3 regions of the Pseudomonas sp. FW306-02-D09B genome follow, and region 1 is predicted to be linked to each of the others. Evidence: predicted binding sites of a transcription regulator. Region 1 holds the regulator's gene; each other region holds the start of a gene.
What was found. The regulator sigma-54, encoded in region 1, starts transcription at its own class of promoters, with help from an activator protein. The targets are predictions, from matches to a motif close to ANTGGCATNNANNTTGCTNT.

Region 1 (3,255 bases):
CTAACGCAGGCCGCGCTACCGGTGCCTCGGTCACCGCGCCGCGCCCACGGGTCGATATGGTTATCCAGCCGAAAAAGAAAACCGACGAGCAGAAGGCCCAGTAATGGCAACTCTGAAAGCCCAGCATCTGGCCAAGAGCTACAAGAGCCGCCAGGTCGTGCGTGACGTCAGCCTGTCGATCGACAGCGGCCAGATCGTCGGCCTGCTTGGCCCGAACGGTGCCGGCAAGACGACCTGCTTCTACATGATCGTGGGCCTGGTCCAGGCCGATCAGGGTCGCGTACTGATCGACGACCTGGACGTCAGCCACCAGCCAATGCACGGTCGTGCACGAGCGGGTATCGGCTATCTGCCACAAGAAGCGTCGATCTTCCGCAAACTTTCGGTCGCCGACAACATCATGGCCATCCTCGAGACCCGCAAGGAACTCGACAAGGCCGGTCGTCGTAAAGAGCTGGAAAGCCTGTTGCAGGAATTCCACATCAACCACATCCGCGACAACCTCGGCATGAGCCTTTCCGGTGGCGAACGTCGCCGTGTGGAAATCGCTCGCGCCCTGGCCACGGCACCGAAATTCATCCTGCTCGACGAACCTTTCGCCGGCGTGGACCCGATTTCGGTGGGCGACATCAAGCAGATCATTCATCACCTCAAAGCCAAGGGTATCGGCGTGCTGATCACGGACCACAACGTTCGTGAAACCCTGGACATCTGCGAAACCGCCTACATCGTCAACGACGGTCAATTGATCGCCGAAGGCGACGCCGAAACCATCCTGGCCAACGACCTGGTCAAGGAAGTGTATCTGGGCCATGAGTTCCGCCTGTAAGCACTGAGGTGTCTGGTCAGTCGCCGGAGCGCTTGCCCCAATAAAACTATACGTATTTATTGTTACAGCGCTCTAGGCAAACACTTCAGTTTCAGGCATATAATTTGCTTATGTTTGGCGCTCCGGCGCCCTGTAGTGGATGGCGCATGTGCGCCGGCGAATAAGGTGTTAAGCCCCTGCCATGAAACCATCGCTAGTCTTGAGAATGGGCCAGCAGCTGACGATGACACCGCAGCTGCAACAGGCCATCCGCCTGCTCCAATTGTCGACCCTGGACCTGCAACAGGAAATCCAGGAGGCACTGGAGTCCAATCCAATGCTCGAACGCCAGGAAGAAGGCGACGACTTCGATAACGCCGACCCGATGGCGGACAATATCGAGCAGAAACCCAACACCGACATCCAGGAACCCTCCTACCAGGAAACCGCGCCGACGGTAGATAACCTCGAGGAAGGCGACTGGAATGAGCGCATCCCTAACGAACTGCCGGTCGACACCGCCTGGGAAGACGTTTACCAGACCAGCGCCAGCAGCCTGCCGAGCAACGATGACGACGAATGGGACTTCACCACTCGCACTTCCGCCGGCGAAAGCCTGCAGAGTCATCTGCTCTGGCAATTGAACCTGGCGCCGATGTCCGACACCGATCGACTGATCGCGGTGACCCTGATCGATTGCATCAACAATCAGGGCTACCTGGACGAAACCCTCGAGGAAATCCTCGAAGCCTTCGATCCGGAACTGGACATCGAGCTCGACGAGATCGAAGCCGTCCTGCATCGCATCCAGCAATTCGAGCCGGCCGGTATCGGCGCACGCAACCTCAGCGAATGCCTGTCGCTGCAACTGCGTCAATTGCCCGCCAAGACCCCTTGGCTGGCTGAGGCCAAGCGCCTCGTCATCGATTACATCGACCTGCTGGGCAGCCGCGACTACAGCCAACTGATGCGCCGCATGAAGCTCAAGGAAGATGAGCTACGCCAGGTCATCGAACTGGTGCAAAGCCTGAATCCGCGTCCAGGCTCGCAAATCGAGTCCAGTGAAGCCGAGTACGTCGTTCCCGACGTCATCGTGCGCAAAGACAACGAGCGCTGGCTGGTGGAGTTGAACCAGGAGTCGGTTCCGCGCCTGCGCGTCAACCCGCAGTACGCCGGCTTTGTCCGCCGCGCCGACACCAGCGCCGACAACACCTTCATGCGCAATCAGTTGCAGGAAGCGCGCTGGTTCATCAAGAGCCTGCAAAGCCGCAACGAAACCCTGATGAAAGTCGCTACCCAGATCGTCGAGCACCAGCGCGGCTTCCTTGAGTACGGCGATGAGGCCATGAAGCCTTTGGTCCTGCATGACATCGCTGAAGCGGTCGGCATGCACGAGTCGACGATTTCACGGGTGACCACGCAAAAATTCATGCATACCCCACGCGGTATTTATGAACTGAAATACTTTTTCTCCAGCCATGTCAGCACCTCTGAAGGCGGCGAATGCTCGTCCACAGCGATCCGCGCGATCATCAAAAAACTGGTTGCAGCGGAAAATCAGAAAAAGCCGTTGAGTGACAGCAAGATCGCTGGTTTACTGGAGGCACAAGGCATTCAGGTGGCCCGCCGCACCGTCGCCAAGTACCGCGAGTCCCTGGGGATCGCGCCTTCGAGCGAACGCAAGCGGTTGATGTGACGGGCTACGCCATAGCGTTCCAGGGTGTGTTCGAAAGCTTTTCGGACACGCTCTAGTGGCAGGCAAGCCAGCCTGCCGCCTTATGCACTGGCAACGAAGGAGAAGCTGTATGCAAGTCAACATCAGTGGACACCAACTGGAAGTGACCGAACCCCTGCGCATCTACATCGGCGAAAAGCTCGACCGATTAGAAAGGCATTTCGACAAGATCACCAATGTGCAGGTCACGTTGACCGTCGAGAAGCTGCTGCAGAAAATCGAAGCCACGCTGCATATCCCCGGTGGAGAAGTGGTCGCCAACGCTGAGCATAACGACATGTATGCCGCGATCGACGCCCTGACCGACAAGCTGGATAAACAACTCAAAAAGCATAAGGAAAAGACCCAGAGCCTCCTCCAGGGCGCGACCGGTCGTTAACACTCCCAACCCATGATCCGACTTGAAAACATCCTGACCCCCGGCCGTTCTTTGGTGAACGTGCCGGGCGGCAGTAAAAAGAAAGCCCTCGAACAAATTGCCAACCTGATCGCCCGCGAAGTGCCGGGTCTGGCCATGCAGGATGTCTTCGAGAGTCTGGTCGCCCGTGAAAAACTCGGCTCCACCGGTTTTGGCAACGGCATCGCCATCCCCCACTGCCGCCTCAAAGGTTGCGAGTCGCCCATCAGTGCCTTGATGCACCTGGACGCTCCTATAGATTTCGACGCCATCGACGGCGCTCCGGTCGACCTGCTATTCGTTCTGCTGGTCCCG
Region 2 (3,255 bases), on a different contig from region 1:
TCGCATCCACCGATTCGCGAATCAGCGCCGGGCCCTTATAGATGAAGCCAGAGTAGAGCTGCACCAGGCTGGCGCCCGCAGCGATTTTCTCAGCCGCGTGCTTGCCTTCGGTAATACCGCCCACCGCGATGATCGGCAAACGCCCGGCCAACTCGGCTGCCAACACCTTGACCGTGTGAGTGCTCTTGTCGCGCACCGGAGCGCCGGACAAGCCGCCCGCCTCGTCACCGTATTCCATGCCTTCGACGCCTACGCGGCTCAGGGTGGTGTTGGTCGCAATTACCGCGTCCATCCCGGTGTCGATCAGCGCTTGTGCCACCTGAACGGTTTCTTCGTCAGTCATGTCCGGTGCAATCTTGATCGCCAGCGGTACACGCTTGCCGTGGCGTTGAGCCAGATCTTCCTGACGCTGACGCAAGGCTTCGAGCAGTTGCTTGAGCGAATCGCCAAACTGCAGGCTGCGCAGGCCCGGAGTGTTCGGCGAGCTGACGTTGACCGTCACGTAACTGGCGTGGGCGTAAACCTTGTCCAGGCAGATCAGGTAGTCGTCGACCGCACGCTCAACCGGCGTGTCGAAGTTCTTGCCGATGTTGATCCCCAGCACGCCCTTGTATTTGGCCGCTGCCACACGCGCCAGCAGATGATCGACGCCGAGGTTGTTGAATCCCATGCGGTTGATGATCGCCTCGGCTTGCGGCAAGCGGAAAATCCGTGGCTTGGGATTGCCCGGTTGCGGACGCGGGGTGATGGTGCCGATTTCAACGAAGCCGAAACCCAACTGCGCAAACCCGTCGATCGCCGCACCGTTCTTGTCCAGACCGGCCGCCAGCCCCACCGGGTTTGGAAAGTCCAGGCCCATGACATTCACTGGCAACTGCGCTGGCGCCTTGCACAGCAAGCCATTGAGACCCAAACGCCCACCTGCGCCGATCAGGTCCAGGGACAGATCGTGGGAGGTTTCCGGGGAGAGTTTGAACAGCAGTTGGCGGGCCAGGGTATACATGGGCGGGCTTGACTCGGTTGGCGGCGAAATAAGGCGGCGATTATAGCCGTGCATCGGGGTCGCAAGCGAGGTGCGCGATGAAATCAGCCATCAGTGGCATATGCCTTGCACTGGTACTCACATCGGCACCCATGCCAATGGCGGGATGCGTGCCAGGTAACGATTAAAAAGGACAACGGCGTCGTCACCTGGCCTGGTTTGCACTTGGGGCCTGGGTACGGCGCTTTTTTCATGCAAGGTGCTTATGTGATGACTGAACCTGAAGCAGGACCGCTGGCCTGGGTCAATGGCAGCGATGCCCCGGAAAAGACCGCGATCAACCTCGGTTTCATGGCCCTGAGCGACTGCGCATCCGTGGTGGTTGCGGCGACTCAGGGCTTCGCCCAACCCTACGGGTTGACCCTGAACCTCAAGCGCCAGTCGTCGTGGGCCAACCTGCGGGACAAACTGGTCAGCGGCGAACTGGATGCCGCCCACAGCCTCTATGGTTTGATCTATGCGGTGCATCTGGGCATTGGCGGCGTCGCCGCGACGGACATGGCCGTGCTGATGGGGCTGAACCAGAACGGCCAGAGCATCAACCTTTCTCATGGCCTGCAAGCGCTGGGCGTGACCGGTCCTGAAGCGCTGGAACGTCACGTGCACCAAAGTCGCCCAAAACTCACCTTCGCCCAGACCTTCCCCACTGGCACCCACGCCATGTGGTTGTATTACTGGCTGGCGAGCCAGGGCATCCATCCGTTGCAGGATGTCGACAGCGTCGTGGTGCCACCGCCACAAATGGTCGCGCACTTGCAGGCCGGACGGATCGACGGTTTCTGCGTCGGCGAACCCTGGAGCGCCAGTGCGGTGAAGCAGAACCTCGGCTTCACCCTGGCGACAAGCCAGACCATCTGGCCCGACCACCCGGAAAAAGTCCTCGGCTGCACCCGCGCCTTCGTCGAGCAATACCCGAACACCGCACGGGCACTGGTCATGGCAGTCCTGGAGGCCAGCCGCTTCATTGAACAAAGCACGGAAAACCGCCGCAGCACCGCGCAACTGTTGAGTGCTGCCGAATACCTGGATGCACCGCTCGACTGCATCGAACCGCGCTTGCTGGGCGATTATGCCGACGGCCTGGGCAATCGCTGGCAGGACCCTCACGCGTTGCGCTTCCATGGCGGTGGCGACGTCAACCTGCCGTACCTTTCCGACGGCATGTGGTTCATGACCCAATTCCGGCGCTGGGGCCTGCTGCGCGAAGACCCGGACTATCTGCAGGTGGCGCGTCAGGTCCAGCAACTTGGTGTCTATCGCGATGCCGCCAGTGCGCTGGGCATCGCGGCCCGGGATCAGGAAATGCGCAGCAGCCAGTTGATCGACGGTAAAATATGGAATGGCTCGGACCCGGCGGCGTATGCCCGCAGCTTCAAGCTGCACGCCATGGCCGACACCCCCGCTCTTCTCGCCCGCCGCTGACAGGAGGCTGCAAATATGTTGCGTATCCTGCTGATCAACGACACCGCGAAAAAGGTCGGGCGGCTCAAGGCCGCGCTGACCGAAGCCGGGTTTGAGGTGATCGATGAGTCAGGCCTGACCGTCGACCTGCCTGCGCGCGTCGAAACGGTGCGTCCGGACGTGATCCTGATCGATACCGAGTCACCGAGCCGCGATGTGCTGGAGCAAGTGGTGCTGGTCAGCCGCGACCAGCCACGGCCCATCGTGATGTTCACCGACGAGCACGACCCGGACGTGATGCGCCAGGCGATCAAGTCCGGCGTCAGTGCCTACATCGTCGAAGGCATTCATGCCGCGCGCCTGCAACCGATCCTCGACGTGGCCATGGCACGCTTTGAAAGCGATCAGGCCTTACGTGCCCAACTCCAGGCCCGCGACCAGCAACTGGCCGAGCGCAAGCGCATTGAACTGGCCAAGGGCTTGCTGATGAAAATGAAGGACTGCAATGAAGAACAGGCCTACACCCTGATGCGCCGCCAGGCCATGAGCCGTCAGCAGAAACTGATCCAGGTGGCCGAACAGATCATTGCCATGAGCGAGTTGCTGGGCTGAGCCGATCTTTGTGGCGAGGGAGCTTGCTCCCGCTGGGGTGCGAAGCGCCCCCCCAAAACCCGCCAGCGCATAGTGTCAGTTAAAGCCCGTCAGCCAGATCACGACTGATCCGCCCGAGCGCGGACCGGCCGACGGGAGCAAGCTCCCTCGCCACAATAGCTAGTTATTGGCACAGATCTCGCTAGGTAAACCACACAGGT
Region 3 (3,255 bases), on a different contig from region 1:
CGATTTGCGGCGCGCCACTGGCGGCGGTTTCCTGGAACAGGTTGTTGCCCATCGCCTGCAGACCGGCCGGGTTGATGAAGTCGGCGGTTTGCAGGTTGCCGATCACTTGCGCGGCAGCAGCGCCCGGAACGGTGATCGACACGGTGCCGTCACGACCGACGGTGAAGGTCTGTGCGTTGTTCGGAATGACGATGGCCGGTTCCAGGGCAAAGCCACTGGCATTGACGATCTGGCCATTGGAGTCCAGGTGGAACGTACCGTCACGGGTGTAGGCGGTGGTGCCATCCGGCTGCAGGATCTGGAAGAAACCGCGACCGTCGACCGCCATGTCCAGCGGCTGGTCGGTGGTTTGCAGGCTACCGGCGGTGAAGTTTTTCTGAGTGCCGACAATGCGCACACCGGTACCCAATTGCAGACCCGACGGCAGTGCGCTGTCCTGGGTCGACTGGGCGCCTGGCTGACGCTTGATCTGGTACAACAAGTCCTGGAACTCGGCACGGTCACGCTTGAAACCCGTGGTCGATACGTTTGCCAGGTTGTTGGAAATAGTCGTCAGGTTGGTGTCCTGGGCGGACAGACCTGTTTTGGCAACCCATAGAGCCGGAAGCATTCAATTCTCCTCGTGCGCCTGTTTTACGGCGCGACGTTCTGATAATTAGCTGATCTGCAAGACCCGAGCCATGGCCTGGTCGTCGTCTTTGGCGGTGTTCATCATCTTGATGTGCAGCTCGAATTGCTTGGACAAGGCCAACACCGAGGTCATCTCTTCAACGGCATTGACGTTGCTCGACTCAAGGAAGCCCGACACCAGTTGCACATTGGCATCGACCGGTGCCGGCTTGCCGTCTGCGGTGTTGATCGAACCGTCCAGCCCCTTGGTCATGTTCTTGATGTCCGGGTTGACCAGCTTGATGCGGTCGATTTCTGCGATGACGCGCGGACCTTCACCCATTGACCGAATGCTGATGGTGCCGTCCTGACCGACTTCGATTTTCTGCTCGGGCGGCACGGCAATCGGGCCACCGTTGCCCATGACCGGCATGCCGTTGCCGGCGCGCAGCACGCCCAAGGCGTCGACATTCAGGCTGCCGGTGCGCACATAGCTTTCACCACCGCTCGGATTCTGTACGGCAATCCAGCCGCTGCCCTGAACCGCTACATCAAGGTCGCGACCGGTTTCAATCATCGCGCCTGGAGAGAAGTCGGTGGCCGGACGTTCGGACAGGGCAAACGCTCGCGCCGGAAAGCTGTCGCCAAACACCGGCATCGACCGCGCTTGCTCCAGGTCTTTCTGAAAACCGTTGGTGGAGATGTTCGCCAGGTTGTTGGCATGAGCCTTTTGCGCCAGTGCGTTCTGGCTGGCGCCGGTCATTGCCACATAAAGGTACTTGTCCACAGTCTTTCCTCTGCATGTCGGACGTTTGCCGCCCACCGCTGTACTGCTGAGCCTCAAGCAATTTGCAGACCAACTTTCACGCAGGGGTTCGAAGTCCTCTAAACAAAGGACTTGAGAGGAATTGGAGGAGAATGGGCAATGGCATCAAAGACGAAAAACCGGCGCGGTTATGCCGCTTACGGCAAGTGTCGGCCTTTTACACGCGACACATTCACCGTGGCGAGGGAGCTTGCTCCCGCTGGGCTGCAAAGCAGCCCCAAAAACAACAATGAAGTTCCAGCAGGCATTACCCGCCGACGGAAGTTGCGGCCGCTTCGCGCCCGAGCGGGAGCAAGCTCCCTCGCCACAAAGAGCCCGTCCACCACAGGCTATGCGCCCGGTTCTTTACCGACTTCGTATTCACGCAGTTTATTGGCGATGGTGGTATGAGAAACCCCGAGGCGCTTGCCCAACAGGCGACTGCTCGGGTACTCGGAATACAACCGCTCCAGCACCGCCTTTTCGAAACGCCCGACAATCTCGTCCAGCCCGCCTTCCAGCGAGAAATCCCCCAGAGGCTGGCGCACGCCGTAATCAGGCAGGCGAATATGCTCTGCCTTGACCGTGCCGCCGTCACACAACGAAACCGCCTGAAACAGCACGTTTTCCAACTGCCGGACGTTGCCCGGCCAGTGATAATGGCTGAGCCGCTCCATCGCCGCCGGTGCCAGCTTCGGTAGTGGACAACCAATCTGCCGACTGGCCTGATCGAGAAAGTGCTCGACCAGCGGCGTCAGACCGTCGAGGCATTCACGCAGCGGCGGGATGTGCAACGAAAGCACATTCAAGCGATGGTAAAGATCCTGACGGAATTCACCGCTGGCACACAGTTCAGACAAATCGACCTGGGTGGCGCAGATCACCCGCACATCCAGGTAAACCTCTTCATCGCTGCCGACCCGGCGGAAGCAACCGTCCTGCAAGAACCGCAGCAATTTCACCTGCAAGCGCGGACTCATTTCCCCGACACCATCGAGAAACAGCGTACCGCCCGCCGTCAGTTCCAGCAGCCCGAGTTTGCCTTCGGCGCGCGCCCCTTCGAACGCCCCTGGGCCATAACCGAACAGCTCGGTCTCGGCCATCGATTCTGGTAACCCGGCACAGTTGAGCGCCATCAACGGCGACTGTCCACGCGGGCTGGCCAGATGGCAGGCGCGCGCCAACAGTTCTTTACCGGTGCCGGTCTCGCCCTCGATCAGCAGCGGCGCATCCAGTGGCGCCATGCGTCGCGCTTCACGCACCACCGCGGCCATGACCTTCGAACTCTGGAAAATGCTGTCGAAACCGCGCAACTCCTGCTTGCGCACGTTATAGATGCGTTCGCCGACCCGGTCCGCCCGGTGCAACGTCAGCACCGCACCAGCCATGGCCTCGCTGTCGTCATGCTCCGATTGCAACGGCGCGATATCGGCCAGGAACACGTCGCCCTTGACCTTGACCCGCAAGCCATTGATCCGCGATTTATTGGCGCGAACAAGCTCCGGCAGATCGAAGTCCTCGGCATACCGCGACAAGGGAATGCCCGGCACCTCGTCCACCCGCACCCCGAGCAATTGCGCGGCAGCACGGTTGGCCGCGACGATCGAGCCGCCCATGTCGATCGACAGCACCGGAAACTCCAGCGCGCCGAGCAAGGCGTTCAGCTCCATGTGCCGACGCTCGCTGGGCATCAGCCCTACGCGCTTGACGCCAAACACACCGGTGATGGCCTCGAACTTCGGACGCAGTGCCTGGAACTGAAGGTTGATCAGGTTCGGGCAATGCAGATAGATCGCGTTGCCATGCTCGCCGCCGACCTCACCCCGGGCGACGTTGATCCC

Region 2: a site for sigma-54 is predicted at 1,096-1,115, ahead of AC3WK5_RS18830 (CmpA/NrtA family ABC transporter substrate-binding protein). Genes of this name have one in related genera too.
Region 3: a site for sigma-54 is predicted at 1,451-1,470, ahead of AC3WK5_RS19650 (flagellar basal body rod protein FlgF). Genes of this name have one in related genera too.

Annotation. Positions count from the first base shown of each region.
Region 1 covers NZ_JBYSXY010000018.1:47,933-51,187, forward strand. The annotation lists gene lptA (lipopolysaccharide transport periplasmic protein LptA) at 1-104, shown strand, start outside; gene lptB (LPS export ABC transporter ATP-binding protein) at 104-829, shown strand; gene AC3WK5_RS24655 (RNA polymerase factor sigma-54) at 1,011-2,504, shown strand; gene hpf (ribosome hibernation-promoting factor, HPF/YfiA family) at 2,614-2,922, shown strand; gene ptsN (PTS IIA-like nitrogen regulatory protein PtsN) at 2,935-3,255, shown strand, end outside.
Region 2 covers NZ_JBYSXY010000011.1:87,447-90,701, reverse strand. The annotation lists gene AC3WK5_RS18835 (quinone-dependent dihydroorotate dehydrogenase) at 1-1,003, opposite strand, end outside; gene AC3WK5_RS18830 (CmpA/NrtA family ABC transporter substrate-binding protein) at 1,253-2,464, shown strand; gene AC3WK5_RS18825 (ANTAR domain-containing response regulator) at 2,480-3,055, shown strand.
Region 3 covers NZ_JBYSXY010000012.1:47,977-51,231, reverse strand. The annotation lists gene flgG (flagellar basal-body rod protein FlgG) at 1-610, opposite strand, end outside; gene AC3WK5_RS19650 (flagellar basal body rod protein FlgF) at 656-1,396, opposite strand; gene AC3WK5_RS19645 (sigma-54-dependent transcriptional regulator) at 1,765-3,255, opposite strand, start outside.